Regions from separate parts of the Virgibacillus sp. genome, predicted to be linked through region 2. Evidence: riboswitches for the same ligand, from Rfam matches in the RefSeq annotation. Region 2 holds a riboswitch; the other holds the start of a gene.
What was found. A riboswitch is a leader RNA that binds a small molecule or an ion and turns the genes downstream of it on or off. The one in region 2 is predicted to bind thiamine pyrophosphate.
Positions count from the first base shown of each region.

Region 1: linked by a shared signal. The riboswitch ahead of HLX49_RS12375 (thiamine phosphate synthase) and the one ahead of tenA (thiaminase II) in region 2 are both predicted to bind thiamine pyrophosphate.

Region 1 covers NZ_JABXHF010000056.1:9,156-17,459, reverse strand. The annotation lists gene HLX49_RS12410 (PTS galactitol transporter subunit IIC) at 1-569, shown strand, start outside; gene HLX49_RS12405 (PTS sugar transporter subunit IIB) at 571-855, shown strand; gene HLX49_RS12400 (hypothetical protein) at 1,238-1,363, shown strand; gene HLX49_RS12395 (SCO family protein) at 1,582-2,169, opposite strand; gene HLX49_RS12390 (HAD family hydrolase) at 2,630-3,295, opposite strand; gene HLX49_RS12385 (acetamidase/formamidase family protein) at 3,581-4,480, shown strand; gene HLX49_RS12380 (DinB family protein) at 4,611-5,072, opposite strand; TPP riboswitch at 5,383-5,493, shown strand; gene HLX49_RS12375 (thiamine phosphate synthase) at 5,675-6,286, shown strand; gene thiO (glycine oxidase ThiO) at 6,270-7,379, shown strand; gene thiS (sulfur carrier protein ThiS) at 7,546-7,749, shown strand; gene HLX49_RS12360 (thiazole synthase) at 7,753-8,304, shown strand, end outside.
Region 2 covers NZ_JABXHF010000008.1:18,090-26,393, forward strand. The annotation lists gene HLX49_RS02970 (hypothetical protein) at 251-733, shown strand; gene HLX49_RS02975 (cysteine hydrolase family protein) at 1,189-1,743, shown strand; gene HLX49_RS02980 (hypothetical protein) at 2,043-2,702, opposite strand; gene tenA (thiaminase II) at 3,153-3,845, opposite strand; TPP riboswitch at 3,975-4,069, opposite strand; gene HLX49_RS02990 (DUF6434 domain-containing protein) at 4,412-4,981, shown strand; gene HLX49_RS02995 (HAD family hydrolase) at 5,016-5,660, shown strand; gene HLX49_RS03000 (hypothetical protein) at 5,693-5,848, shown strand; gene HLX49_RS03005 (GNAT family N-acetyltransferase) at 5,882-6,139, shown strand; gene HLX49_RS03010 (BglG family transcription antiterminator) at 6,438-8,304, shown strand, end outside.

The DNA.
Region 1 (8,304 bases), on a different contig from region 2:
TGGTTGCTTTATTAATGGAAGGACTTGCACCTGTTTCAGAAGCCGCTGGAAATTATATGAAGCAACGTTTTCCAGAGAGGAATTTATATATTGGAATGGACAGTGCTTTAGCGGTGGGGCATCCAGCCGTTTTATCAGCTTCTTTGTTATTAGTGCCCATCACTCTGTTTTTAGCCGTGATATTACCAGGTAATAAAGTGTTACCTTTTACAGACTTAGCGACGATTCCTTTTCTTATCGCTTTAATGGTACCTGTTTTTAAAGGTAATATAATTCGGACAGTTATTGGTGGAGCTTTTTATATTGGCATTGGTCTTTATATTGCAACTTGGGTAGCTCCTTTAGTAACAACGACAGCAATGAGTGCCGGTTTTAATATGGGAAATTATGGGGCGATTTCTTCGCTTGTAGATGGTGCAGTGTGGACAACTTTTCCTTTCATTTGGCTAACAGGAAGGATGCATTGGTTTAGTTTTATAGTTTTTGGGTCATTTATAATGGGTTTATTCTTCTATGTTAACAGACGAAAGAGACGCAAACATAAAAATAATTCCTATTGGAGGAAATAAAATGATTAAAATACTCGTAATTTGTGGTACTGGGGTTGCAACTTCTACAATGGTGAAAGAAAAAATACGTGAATGGCTAGAAAAAGAAAAGCTGATACATCAAGTATCGCTTTTTCAATCTAGTGTAGCAGAAGCAGTAAATCAATATGATATGTATGATTTTGTTATCTCAACGACTATTGTACCTGATGAAATGAAAGATTATGTGATTGACGGTACGCCATTCATATCGGGAATAGGGGTAGAGGAAATGTATCAAATAATTCGTGAAAAAGTATTTAGCTGAGAATAGAAATAGATATAATCTGCTGAATGATCGTACAGTTTATCGTACAAGCAGAACTACGGCTTACGTGATGAGAATGGGCTATCAGTCTTGTCTTTCTCAGGCTTTAAACAAACGATGCGGTTGGAAGGAAGTCTCATGTATTGAATACTCCCCTCCGAACATATATCATAGTTTGACGATAAAAAATTCCCACTACTATCATTATTGTAGAAGTGGGAATTTTGTTGCTCCTATTACGCAAATAACTCTTTTACAAATTAGGAGCCTTACGATTTTTTGTCTTTTGTTCATAAGCGTAGTCAATTTGAAATAGATCTTGTTCTAGAAAAGGTTTGCCGATAAAAGTAGCTCCAACTGGTTCACCGTTATCGTCGAATGAATGATAGAATTCTTGCAATTGAAATTTATTATTGGTAGTTCGTTGTTAGGTTTTTTGGTAGCGCATTTCCTATTTAGAAGCGATCAAGAAGTTGGGGAGGAGCAAAGTGAAATCTATGCAGAATAAAAATTCTGAATTAAAATAATTATCATTCGTTTTTTGGCGATCTGTTTCTGATAGCGGGAAACTTAAGATGTGATTTATTATGACAACTTTGCACAAGGATGCAACAGAGTATGCTACTTTCTGAATGAATTGCGGAAAAATGTATTATTGAACGAGGGATGGTAAATCATTTAGAGAGCCTAATATCATCCTATACTAGGCTCTCTCCCCTATCCATATTATAAACCTAATTCTTTTAGATCATTAACCATGGTGTCGATACTATCAGCTTGTACACCGTTGTATTTTTTAATGACTTCTCCTTCAGGGTTAACTAAGAAAAAGCTCGTACCATGTGTTACTTGATCGTTGCCTTCAGGAGGGGGAGCGACCATGCTCTTAAATGATTTGATAGAAAACTCTTTGATCTTCTCAAAATCATAGCCTGTTAGAAAGGTCCAGTTATCTAAATTTGCTTGGTATTCTTTAGCGTATTCTTTTAATACGTCAGGTGTATCATATTCTGGATCGACACTGAAAGAGACAAATTGAATATCTATATTTTCTTCATTTGTCTTTTGTTGTAACTTTGCTAAATTAGATGTCATAGGTAAGCATACGGTTGTACAATTTGTAAAAATAAAATCAGCAATCCAATAGTTCCCCTTCAAGTCCTCTAAGGAAAGTTCTTCGTTATCTTGCGTAGTATACGTAAAGTCCATTACTTCTTCTGACATATTTGGTTCAATCTTTTCTTCTGCTCCACCACAAGCTGTTAGAAAAGCAGCTAATACTAGTAAAGCAACCCCTATAAACTTTTTCATCATCAACTTCCTTCCCGTCTTGTTACCCCCACGTATATTTGATGTTTAAAAGGTTATTTTAGAGCTTCAAATTCAAGTAATTTGTCTCTCCGTTCAAGAGTTGGAGGTCTGCTGAGCACGAGTGTAATTAGATGATAGCAGCACCTACATCCCCTGATTCAGAGGGGTTGGTTCTGATCATACCTTTGTAGTACGAACGATCCTAAAGTGATGAGAAAACTTCCAACAATGAAGATCATGACATTCTTTCCCACTTTTAACTCTTCAAAAACCCTTCTAACATCTGTTAACAATATAAAACATAGTTTAACAAAATTGTACCAAGTAAACACTTCCATCGCAATATGGATATGTGAAGGAAAAATGACAACTTGTAATAGATTTTGATATGGACAGCTCGGTTCATTTGTAACGTATATTTCAGTTATCTATTATTTCGTTACAGCAATTCCTGCAGTATCTTTTACACCGATTCTTGTGCAGTGAGTAGATCGCAGACTTCTACTAAACTATCTACTACTCGATACGTTTTGATGTACATTTCTTCATCAGGTTCGACTAAATCAGGTACTACTATACAATTTATGCCTGCTTGATAAGCAGCTCTTAAACCATTTGGAGAGTCTTCTAGCACCATTGCCAATTCGGGGGTTACATTTGCGCGCTTACATGCTTCAAGGAAAATATCAGGATGAGGTTTTCCGCGTGTTACTTCATCCCCACTCATATAAAAGTCAAATCTAGCTTTCAAATTTGTCATCGTCAAATAGCGATCAATCGTTTCTAATGAACTAGAAGAGGCAACACATTTTTTAATCTTTCGTTCATCTAACATATTGAGAAGTTCTGGAACACCTTTCATTATTTTTAAGCCATCGTTTTTTAATACTTTCTCAGATTCATAGAGATAGTCTTCCACTATGAGGTTAAAGGAAAATTTTTCCCCGTATACGCTTTTTAATATTTTCTCATCTTCTTGGTTTCCAGCACCAATAATCTTACGGTATATGTCTAGTGTTAGGTTATACCCAGCATTTTTCATCGCCTTTTTTAAGGCTTGGAAGGCAATCCGTTCCGTATCAAATAGTAAACCGTCCATATCAAAAATCATTAATTTTAGTTGATTCATTGTATATCCTCCTAAATGAATGTAAAATGTTTGTACTTTATTAGTACTGTTCTTAGTTAGTAATGAAAATACACAGACGGAACTTCTGTAGAAAGTGCGTGTATTAATCTTTCAGGTTGATTATTAACGCACTTCAAGTTTAGAAAATCCATGTTTATTATAGCAATGATTAGAGCAACTAGCTAACATTTGGGTGAAAGGGAGGGGGTGAATAGTAGTATAATAAACATAGCTAACATAGAAGAGATGTCACAAATGATGCTGTGAATTAGGAGGTATACGTAAGTGAAAAAAATTGCGAAGGAAAACTATATTTTGTCAATGTCACCAAAGAACAAGCCTGTTGAAACAGTTTTTTCAGAAGAAACAATTCTATTTGAAACGTACGATTGTTTTAGTAATGAAATGAAAAGCGAAGACGATTTATTCCACACAGTCGGGTGGGATAAAATTAATCCAGCGACAGGACCGTTGTTTGTAGAAGACGCCAGACTAGGAGATACATTAAAAGTGGATATATTGGATATTCAAATCGCTAACCAAGGCGTAATGTCCATCACGCCAGAAATGGGGGCTTTAGCAGGTAGTTTTACTGATGAAAAAACAAAAATTATTCCGATAAATGATGGGAAAGCTATTTTTAATGAAACTTTACATTTACCGATAAAACCTATGATTGGGGTTATTGGAACTGCTCCACTTGATGAAGATGTGCCAACAGGAACGCCAAAAGATCACGGTGGAAATATGGATTGTAAACGAATTGGAATAGGATCTTCCCTTTATTTACCGGTAAATGTAGAAGGGGCTCTTTTGGCAATGGGAGATGTACACGCAGTTATGGGAGATGGTGAGGTAGTTATTTGTGGATTAGAGATTGCTGCTGAAATTACAGTTAAAGTTAGCTTGATTAAAGGACAACCTTATCCACTTCCGTTTTTAGCTGATGACAAACATGTGATGACGATAGCGTCTCGTGAAACGCTAGATGAAGCTTCTAAACAAGCAACGAAACATATGCATACTTTTCTTGTGAATGTACTGAAAATGGAAGCGCATGAAGCAGCAATGTTTCTATCTGTGGGAGCAGATTTAAAAATTTGCCAAATTGTTGATCCGTTCATGACATCGCGAATGGAACTTCCGGTGTGGGTGCTGGATAAATACGGTTACCAACTACTGTAGAGAATAATTTTTGATGATTTTTATGTGAAGAAGAGGTAGAGAAAAGGAAAAAATAAGCTTACAAAAATTAATGGGTCTTCTTGAGAGAAATCGTAGGGGGAAAACTCCCTAATCCCCCTACAAGTGCAAGTTATTTTCTTTTTGCAGCGATTAAATGAATCGTATGTAACTGACCAGTATGATGGGCTTCATGGAATGTAGCAACTTTTGCTAGTCCGCCGATTGTATCTTGCCCTAGAAAAGGTTTTTCCAATGGGATAGCAAAATATTCCGTGTCCAGTTTCATAGCACGCTCCATTTGTTCTTGCAGTTTTTCTCTTAATTCTGCAAGGGATGGGACATTTTCTGGCCAATCAGCAGGTTTTGTACCGTTTCCAAATAGAGAAATAAATTCCTCTGGTAAATGCTTTGTTTGGTTTGGGAAACCAAATAGAAATTGCTCCGCGACAGTTAAAATATGTCCGATATGCCAATGTACCGTATTATTTAGTTCGTCTAATTGTTCGTCAATTAGTGATTCATCTAGTTTATCTAGCTCCATAAACAGCATGTTACGATTCAACGCAAATTGTTCAATTAAATCTTTACTCATTTTTCATCCCCCTAATTGCTCAATTTGAGATTAGTATAACAGAGAAGTTACAAGATGAATAGTTTTATACCTATATATGTATAAGAAATATTGTTTTAATTTTTTACATTGATTTCATTGTTAATCCCTAAAGTGAATTTAGTAGAAATATAATACTAAATAGTAGCTCGAGGATTTGACACTTAGAGTTATTAGACATGTTTCCAGTCTTGAACAGAAGTTTTATGTACCTTAAAGGTAATGGAAGGAAATTGCTGGACATATGGTTTTATGTGCTGTAAGGTAGAAGATAATAAAAATGATGAATATTTGAAATCGCTAGGGGTGCCATTTTTAATGGCTGAGATCAACGTACAACGTTGGGACTCTTTGAACCTGAACTGGCTAACAAACCAGCGGAGGAAAGTGACTGTAAGGCTATTTTACTGTACATAGTCTTACTTCTATATATGTGCATACATGTCACTTTTTCCGATGTTGGAGAAAGTGACATTTTTTGTTCTACCTTTCATGAAAAGCATTCGCTTTTCATGTCAAGATGTGTTGTATAAAAAGACTTCAATTTCTCCATAAAACTGTTTAAACGAATGGGAGGGGACCTAATGCAATTATATGCGGTAACGAATGGAGAAACGGAAGAGACAAAATTAATCAATACAATACTAGCAATTGCTCCTTTCGTAGATCACATCATTTTAAGAGAAAAACAGAAATCGAGATTTGAATATTCGCAATTTGTGCAGGAATTAATAAACAGCGGTGCTCCAAAAGAAGTACTTTGTGTTCATACGCATGTTAAAATTCCGTTTTTAACGGGAGTAAATCAATTGCATATGCCTGAATACTGCACAAATATAGGGGAGATAAAGCGCTTATTTCCCTCTTTAAGAGTGGGGCGTTCTGTTCACTCTTTGGAAGCGGCAAAATATGCTGAAAATAATGGGGCTGACTATGTGATGTTTGGACATATTTATCAAACAGATAGTAAACCAGGTATAAAACCAAGAGGATTATACCAATTGGAACAGATCATTCATGCAATTACAATTCCAGTCATTGCAATTGGTGGGATTACAGGAGATAGAGTATCCGACTTTAAAGATATTGGGGTAACAGGTGTTGCTGTCATGTCGGGGATTTTTAGTGCATCTTGTCCAAAGACAGCTGCTATGAGCCTACGTAAGGAGGTAGAGAAAATTGAAGGATCATTATGAAGTTGTCGTTGTTGGCGGTGGAATTATTGGTCATGCTATTTCGTATCACTTAAATAAAAATAATGTAACTACCCTTGTTGTTGAAAAACAGCAAAGTGGAAGAAAGGCGACAAATGCAGCCGCCGGAATGTTAGGTGTACATACGGAGAATAGTAATGCAAATGAGTTTTATAAATTTTGTCAATCTAGTAGAGATATGTATCAGGAATTAAATTGGGAATTGTATCAACTAACATCTATCGATATTCAGTTAGCTTCTGGAGGCATGGTGGAGCTTGCTTTTTATGAACAGGAAAAACAAGCAATGGAATTAAAGCGACAAGCTTTCCCGAATTTAGAATGGGTGGACCCAAGGCAACTGAAAGCATGGTTTCCCACGTTAGGTAAAGAAGCGATTGCTGGCATTTACATGGAGACGGATGGGCATGTGGAACCCTCACGAGTTTGTGAAGCTTTTAAACAGGGGGCTATCGCAAAAGGTGGCAAGGTGAGAGAGGATTGCCATGTGTGGAACATAAACCACGTAGCCAAAACTTTTCACTTGGATACAGATGAAGGTTTGATAACAGCTGAGCGCGTAGTAATTGCCACAGGGGCTGAGAGTGGGCGATGGTTTACAGCAATGGGGCTAGTTAATCCAATGATACCAGTAAAGGGGGAATGTTTATCAGTTATTTCTAGCGGTATTCAGTTAAAACAGACACTCTTTTGTAAGGATTTTTACCTTGTACCAAAACGAGATGGTCGCTATGTTATTGGCGCAACTTCCGAACGCTATAATCAATCGTCCTATGTTTCTGTGGGAGGAATTGAATCTTTGCTAACACATTTTAATACTATTTTTCCATCTTTTCGAAATGCTAGGATAGATTCTTTTTTAACAGGTGTGCGACCTGGAACAGAAGATGGGATACCTGTTATTGGAGAGCATCCTTCCTTACCAGGTCTTTATTATGCTACTGGGCATTATCGAAATGGGGTATTGTTGGCGCCTGCTACTGCGCAATTAATTGGTGACCTAATAATGAATCAAAACCAAAAAGTTATAGAAAACCTAGTGTCTCCCCAGCGTTTAGCGATGGTTAATAGCTAAAACCAGAAAAATATTTCCGAAGATACGCACTATTAAGGCGAAGATGTATTTTATAAAAAACTAGCTTCTGGTCAAGTTTTTTTATGGGGAGTCTACATTTTGCTAGAATGATGATTCCATAGCTTTATCGTTTTCTATATTGTTAAAAAAGAGAGGAGGATATGGTATGGAACTGCATGTGAATGGAGAGACATTGCATTTTGCCAAAGAGACGATGACAATGCTTGATTTGTTGGAAGCTTATGACATACAAGAAAAAGTAGCAGCAGTAGAAAAAAATAAAGAAATTATTGGCAAAAAAGATTATCCACAGACGATTTTGGAAGACGGAGATAGAATTGAAATTGTTCATTTTGTAGGAGGAGGTTAACCAATGTTACAAATCGGAGAGCGAACATTTGCATCTAGATTATTGTTAGGTACGGGAAAATATCCAAGTTTCCAAGTACAAAAAGAAGCCGTAAATATATCAAAAGCAGAAATTCTAACCTTTGCTGTTAGAAGAATGAATATTTTTGACACAAAAGAACCAAATTTATTGGAAGAATTAGATTTAAAGAAATATACCTTATTGCCGAATACAGCTGGAGCTAAAACGGCAGAAGAAGCAGTGCGGATCGCACGTTTAGCAAAAGCATCTGAACTCTGTGATATGATTAAGGTAGAGATAATTGGATGTGATAAAACATTATTACCAGACCCATTTGAAACAATGAAAGCATCTAAGCTGTTACTTGAGGAAGGTTTTACCGTTTTAACGTACACATCGGATGATGTCGTATTAGCAAGACAGTTAGAAGAAGCTGGTGTACACGCAATCATGCCTGGCGCTTCTCCAATTGGCTCTGGGCAAGGAGTAATAAATCCGCTAAATTTGCAATTTATTATTGAGCAATCGAATGTTCCTGTTATTGTTGATGCGGGG
Region 2 (8,304 bases):
CTATGAACGAAGGTGGGTATAGGTAAAAAAGCTTTCATATCTTAAGAGGTTTAACTGTGCAAAAAAAACGAACATATGTTAGTATAATTGTACAGATTAATTTTGAAAATTTAATTATAGTGAGGTGAAATATTGTATAATTCTCTAAATTACTTTTCAAATGAATAATTTTTGGAATTATGCAAAATCTATGACGGTAGAAGGCATGTGCCAGGAATAAGGTAACTTAACTTTGATGGAGGGATGCAATATGAAAGCGAGCACTTTGACTGTTTTTCAAGAAACATCGGGTTGTTTTAATTCGGTAAATGAATGGAACGACATGTATAATTTCTTTCACGTGAAGCAAACAGAAGAAATGCTGTGTGATGAACAAGAAGGATATATGTTTACGGACGAAAAAGAAACAGAAGATGCTAAGCAGCATATATTACGAAAGGCATTTAATAACATCGTTTTTGTTGAGCGCATTCACCAAGTTGCCTACCGTAATGCTTTAACAAACTCAAATTTAAAAAAAGAAGAAGATCATGCTGATGACATTTTCAAGCAATTACAAGCAGCGTTAACTACTACGGAACAAAAGGATTTACTTACCGAATTAGAGGCTGCATGGAACAGTATGTATGCCGTTTTCTTAGAATACAGTTATTGTCAAGGTATAGCTGATAGTCCTGTGATCCATAAGGAACTAAAGCAATATGGAATTTGTATTTTAAAGGAATGTGCATAGGTTCATTTCATTTTACTTTTGCTTGAATTCTTACATGATAAAGTAACAATATAGATGAGGACACCCTGAAGTTAGCGTGATATTAAACTAACTGTTGGGTGTTTTTATTATTGTATTCAATAAGTATAAGTTAGGAGAATGCCGGTGGGGGATATTGCAAATTAAACCATAAAGGGATCCATCTATGGCAATAAAGGTACTCTGCCTAGATTTTTACAAAAAAGATAGCAATTTTGAAATAATTATATTAGGCTAAAAGTAGATAAGGAAGGGGAAGTACAATGAATAATAGAAACCCAACCGACAGTTTAATTGTCCTAATGATGTACAAGAAGATATTCAAAAGTAGCTACACTACCTAGTCGTTTTAATTATCTTTTTTTGTAAAATATGTAAAATTTTTATTTAAAATAAGAATAAAAATGGTAGATAAAACATTAGGAGGAGAGAAATTTATGTGTGAAAAGAAAAAAGCTTTACTTTTGGTCGATGTACAAAAGGCTTTTGATGATAAAAAATGGGGCGAGAGAAATAATCAAGATGCAGAAGATAATATGAGAAAAATACTACAATTATGGAGAGAAAAGAAGTGGATAGTAATTCACATACAACACACGTCTGATAATCCTCATTCCGTATTTCATATGGCGAATAAAGGCTTTGCTATCAAAGAAATAGTTGAACCAATCGAGGGGGAAGTTATCATTACAAAAAAAGTAAACAGTAGTTTTATTGGTACTAACTTAGAAGAACAATTAAAAGCAAATGAAGTATCAACCGTTGTAATTACGGGATTGACTACACCGCATTGTGTATCAACGACTGCAAGAATGAGTGGTAATTTAGGGTTTGATACATATCTGATTTCAGATGCTACTGCAGCATTTGGATTGAAAGATCAAAATAATAGATATTATGATGCAGAAACTATACATAATGTATCTCTGGCTACATTGCATGGTGAATTTGCCACGATACGGACAACGGAGCAACTAATTAACAGTTTATAAAAAAGTATTTCATTACAAGGTGCAATTATGCAATCCTTTCGTTTATCTCAAATAATTTAGAAAAAGTATAAGGTGCTGTAAGCCTCCCACTTCAAAAATTGGAGATGTGAGTTGATCAAGTCTAAGTGGGAGATAACAGCACCCAAATCCCCGATTCGTTCAGTTGCCTTTAGGTGATACCCTTGCGGTACTAACATCAGTGGGGGATGAGAAAACCACTCATTGAGGTTCACTTTATCTATTGTCCTCTTAGAAAAAATCTGTTTTCCAACGCTTTAAATTTACCAAACTAGATAGACTTAATATTCAAATGGACGGCTATAGTTCCAATCTGAGTTGTGCAAAGTTGAAGAATTACGGTCTATCTTATAGGAAACAGAAAATGAATCGCTTTCACTATTTTTACTCCATGTTTCAAAAAAATATAGGATATAAGTATCATCATCAATAATTTCAGCTTTTGTTTCTTGAATTATATGGTATCCGTCAATTTTCACTTTAGAAATACCTTCTTTTTGTGGGAATTTTGCTAGCATTTCATCTCCTTCTGAGGCAAATTTTATAGCATCTTCTGCAGTAAATGGAGGGAGAGGCTCTGATGCAAATTGAAAACCACCCCACATGAATGCTAATATAATAACTGGAAACGATAGACTAATCCAAATTGCTTTTTTGCTTTTTATTTTTATATAGAGAATGCGATCAATCACAGCGTATAATAATGCCAAAAATGCGCCAAATAAAATGAATAACCAATTAAAAAGAAAAGAGTCAAGAGTCACCACAATAATACCGAAAAATCCTCCAAATAAACTATGTAATAGAATGTAAAGCCATCTATTTTTAAAGATGCCTTTTTTATGAATGAGCTCTACTATAATTGAAATAGGACTTCCATATAAAAGCAGTACAGGAAAAATATAAATGCTATAAATGAAAGTCCACCCTAAAAAGTCCACTTCTAAATAATAGGAAGCTGATTCTATTGGGAATAGATAAAAGATTGCAAAGTAGATAGCAATAAAGATAGTTAGTATGTAAGAAGTAACAAGTTTTCTTAATAAAAGGGGGAGAGTGTTCATATTAACGCTCCTTCAAAATTAATAAATGTTAGATAATTATTTTCGGCTAGAATATAGTTTTGACTGGATATAGAGTGAATTCATTCCTAGCTATAAACAATTATTATCTGTTCTATATCCATGTTGTAGTAAGTTGAAAATTAGGATATATCGTTATTATGCAGAAAAAATTTCGTTGTGTCCATTGTAGTTCAATTTTTCTATATGTTCATGATGATAAAAAATAATCATTAACCTGGAACTTACAGATTTTCTGGAGAAGAGGAATAATTCTATACATTAAAAAATCAGTGAAAGATAGGTTTCTCTCACTGATTTTGTATTTATTTAAGCCATCGAAAGCTCATGCCAATGTCTGTCAGAGAACCAATTTTCCTTTATATAGGACATCTCCCAGAAGGCAAGCTCGTATTCTTTAGCAATGATAAATTGCTCTTTCATCTTTTCTTTTTGCTTCTCCGTAGATTCGGATGCAATTTGATTAAGCAAATGAATCTGTTCATTGGTTGAATCTTGAAACCAATCACTTGCATAGGTAGCAATCCAATTTTGATAGATTTTTTCGGTTGGTTTTGCATTTTCGTACGTTTTTCCGATATCTGCGTATAACCAATAACAAGGCAACATGGCTGCAATAGCTTGACCTAGGCTTCCAGATGCTGCAGCGCGATATAAGTGTGATGTATAGGCGTAAGCAGTTGGGGCTGGTTTGAAATTATCCCAATCTGTATCTGTGATGTTTAAGATTTCTGCATGCTGTTTATGAACGGTTAGCTCTGCTTGTGCAGTTCCTTTTGCTTTGTCAGCTAGCATAGCTGTTACTTGAAAATCTTCAGCTAATGTAGCTGCCAAGGCATGGACTTTTCCATAGTGCTTCAAGTAATAAATGTCTTGTAAAATATAATACTTGAAAATGTCTAGGGATAAATCACCTTTGGCAATCCCTTTTACAAATGGATGTTTTACACTTTGCTCCCAACTCTTTGCGGTTACTTCTCGTAATGTGTCTGTAAATGACATAAAAAAATTCCTCCTCATACATACATGTTTTCATTGCTCGAGGAAGAAAGGGATATACTTAATACACGCAACCTATCTGTGTAAAAGGACTTTTTGTCCATACATATAAACATGAAACAGATAACGCTGTTAAGTAGTTTTCCACTTCCCTCCGCTGGTACAAACCAGATCAGGTTCTAAGGGTCGTTGTCTCAGCCGCCAGTGGGGCTCCCCTAGTAGAAATACTATACTTGAAGCATATCATAGTGTCATACAAAGTCAACTTTATTTTTCAAGAGATAAGAAAGTATAAAAATTTGATGCTATGGGATAACCAAATAACCGAATGAGCCACGTCCCGCTCCATCGCCCAGCAACTAGGCGACTTCATGAATCCGCCCTACGATAAGTCATCATGGGTTCGTGCCTCACCGTGATTCCTAAAACTTCAGTTGATTCGCTCCACTCGCTACGTTGCTAAACGGGCGCCCCGAGCCTTTGTTCTAATACTAATTGTATTTGTTATAGCGGGTGGATATAAAGCAACGAATGTTCTATAATAGATGTAATCGTTAGGAGGTGGAAAATTGAGACCAGCATTAACGAAAGATATTCATGTACAAACTTTCAAAGACTACTATTGGTTAAAAGAAGAGTTACAATTATTTTGTAAGCAAAATGGCATTCGTACTTCGGGATCGAAATTAGAACTTACAGACCGCATTGAAACTTTCTTGCGTACAGGTGAGGTAAAAAAGCCAATCCGAAAAAGAAGCGGTACTAAAAAAGCAAAAACAAAAGACGAATTAAGCTTAGATACTGTAATTACGGAAAATCATCGTTGTAGTCAGCATGTGCGGGCTTTTTTTAAAACAATTATCCCGAATTTTCACTTCTCTACGTATATTCAAAACTATTTTAAAGAAAATGTCGGTAACACGTATCATGATGTTGTTCAAGCGTGGTATGAGGAGGGAGAGCGAAAGAAAGATCCGTCATACAAGAAAACGATTGCTCCACAATTTGAATATAATCAATTTATTCGTGACTTTTTTGCAGATCCGGCTAATAAAGGAAAAAGTAGGGAAGATGCAATTAAAGCTTGGAACAACATAAAGCAACGTCCAGGGAGTAACAAATATACGGCAAACAAATAACTGAGGTTTATGGATGAAGAGAGGGGTATATAAATTGAACTATAAAAATATTATATTTGATTTTGATGGAACCTTGGCAGATTCAAAGCAATGCAGTGTATTAGCAACACAGAATGCTTTTAAAGCGTTACGACTACATATACCGTCTGCGAATACTATCGAACACTATATGGGAATCCCAATTGAAACATCTTTTAAAAAAATGGCAGATCGAGAGTTATTGAAAGATGAGTATAAGCTTTTATTGCAAACTTTCCGTGAACAGTATAAACAGTTAGAAAGCGATTTACTAACCGTTTTTAAGAATATACCAGAAGTGTTACATAAAATGGTTTTAGAGGAAAAATTGTTATTTGTTTTATCAAGTAAAAAGACAGATGTACTAAAACGGAATCTACAAAGTTTAAACATAGATACTTATTTTCATGATATTATAGGATCGGACAAAGTATCTCATTATAAACCGCATCCTGACGGTATTTTAAACATCGTTGAACAGTATCATTTAAAAAAGGAAGAGACGGTTATGGTAGGAGATGCTATATATGACTTACAAATGGCTAAAGCTGCTGCTATTTCATCATGTGGAGTGACTTGGGGGAGTCATAAAAGAGAACAATTGACGGAAGAAAAACCTGATCATCTAATAGATGAAGTCATGCAACTTGTATATTCGTAATTTAGCTCCTTTTGTTGTTATTGGAGGGAATCATGAAAATTGAAACGAAACGACTTTTATTAGTTCCTTGTACAGAGGAAAACGTAAAAATGGTTTTAGAACGAGAGCAAAGTGTTGGTAACCATATCTATCAACACATAGAAAAGTTGCAAGAAGATCAAAGTCAATTGGCTGGGGACCGTGGTTGATTTGTAATAAAGAGAATACACTTTTGATTGGTAATGCTGGATTTAAGATCGGTAGAAATTGGGTATGGAATCATGGATCATGCTCGTAATCAAGGATATGCGACAGAAACTGTTGGAGCGCTTATAGATTGGGCCTTTGCTTTCGCTTCTGTAGAGCAAATTCATGCAGAATGCTTGGTTACAAATTTGCCATCCATAAGCGTGCTGGAAAAAGTAGGGATGCGCAAAACAAAAGAAGTAGATGATAGGATAAAATGGATATTGAAGAGAAACAGCGTTAACGAGGCTTAGTAAGATTGCCTTGTTGACGCTGTTTTAATTTCCCTATAGGAAAGTATAAAAGTGTAAAGGTTCATAGTATAAGAAAAACTACGCCTTTCGCCATAAGGCTTGGCGATAAGCCAAGTTTTTCTAAGAATATATTTAGACTGTTTTTGTATTTCAGTGACTATATGAATGGAAATATAACGAAAAGAAAACGAGGTTCATCACAAAAGAAGCGAAAGCGCTTTAATTGTTTTGTGATAGATTGTCGAAAATAGACTTATTTCTTATGGTACGCTTTTGTTAGAGGAAAGGAGGTGAAAGGATGGAAGGCGTTAAAAGAAGATTTATTAAATACCTAATACTGAAAGAAAGTGTGGGATGCAATGAATTAATAACCGAGTTCCAATTTACGAAGCATGAAGTTATGAACATAATGAAAGATATGAATCAATCTTTCAAAAAAGATGTCATTATTTCAAGTGATGAAGTAGTCTATATGTCTGAAGTTGGTAAGATGATCTGCTATAAGAAATTTTTTCTAGATAGAGAAAAATTATTTAGTCAACATGAATTTGAAATTCGCTACCATTTGATTCTTATTGCATTAGCAGTGGATAAAAAATATTTATCCTTACTGGAATTAGCAGACATATGCTTAGTGAGTAAAAATACGATATTAAATGATATGAAACCACTGAAAGAAAATTTACGTTTAAAAGGAATTGAAGTGGACTATTCTCGCAAGTTAGGTTATTTTATGAAAGGTTCAGAGTTTACAATAAGAAATGTATTAGTAACAGCAGTGAAAAACGTGCTTCGGTCCTCGGCAGGGCGAATACTGTTGGAAGAAAAGAATTTTGTAGATAGTTCAGAAATATTTCGGTTGCAAAAAAGACTGGAGCGAGTAGAGAGTAGAATCGGTATAACATTAACCGATGAACAATTAGATGAACTTCCATATATTATTCACTTTGTTTTAAAAAGGGCGAGCAAATTCAATCGTAATTGGTCCTTTAAAATAGAGAGCTATGATATTAAAAACACTGTAGAGTTTCCTGAAATACAGCAGATGTTTTGGGATTATAATGATTTAACACAAAGCGATTTGCTTTACTTATCCTTACAAATATTAGCATCCAATATGGTAGAGTCAGCGCTATTTATTACAGATGGGGACGAGGTATCTCAAGCAACGGATCATTTTATTGACAATATTGAAGTGAATTTGGCTATTAATATGTATCGTAGAAAAGAATTAAAGCATAAAGTACTTCTTCATATGAGACCTGCTATTTACCGAAGTTTGCTTGGTTTTCAAATTAATAACCCACTAACAAAAGAATTTTTAGCTCAATATCAAGAAATCTATCGTATAGTAAAAAAATCTGTTAAACCTTTTGAAGATATTATTCATAGGGAGATGTCTACAGAAGAAATTGTTTACCTATGCATGATTGTCTTAAGTTGGATCTATGAAACAGAAGAGACAGAAACCATTTTTAAAGCTGTAGTGCTATGTCCAAGCGGAACATCCATATCTAAACTATTATTAGTGACATTACAATCCATGTTTCCAGGAATAGACTTTATTGGTGCTTATGCAGTTAGACAGTTTAAAAAAGGTGGATACGAGGTTGATTTCATTTTTACAACGATTCCAATTAATGATCATCGAACCACTTTTATTGTTCCACCAATTTTAGATAGCCAAAGTAGGATGGAATTAAGAAGTAAGGTGCGAAATGAGATGAAAAGTGATAGTAATAGATTCGTGCATTCACTGGTAAAGTTAATTCAACCTTACGTTCCAACACAATATTTGGATGTTGTTTCTAAGAAAATTGGTTCCGTCTTAGTAAATCAAACAACTTGTGATTATTTGAACAATTCATTGGAGCACTTTAAATTTTCTATCGACCATATAAGCATTATGAAAGAGGATGTGAATTGGGAGGAAATTGTTGATCGTTCCATGTTACCTCTTTTAAGAAGAAATAGTATTACAGAAAAATATATCAATAAAACTAAAACGATTTTCTGCCATAATTATGAGCAGATGTTAATTGCTGCGAATGTTTATTTGCCTCATGCAGCAACAGAATATGGGGTGAAAAAAAAGGACTTCCAAATTAATATTCTAAAAAAACCAGTATTTACCCCTACTGGTGAAGAAGTAAAGATAGTTGTAG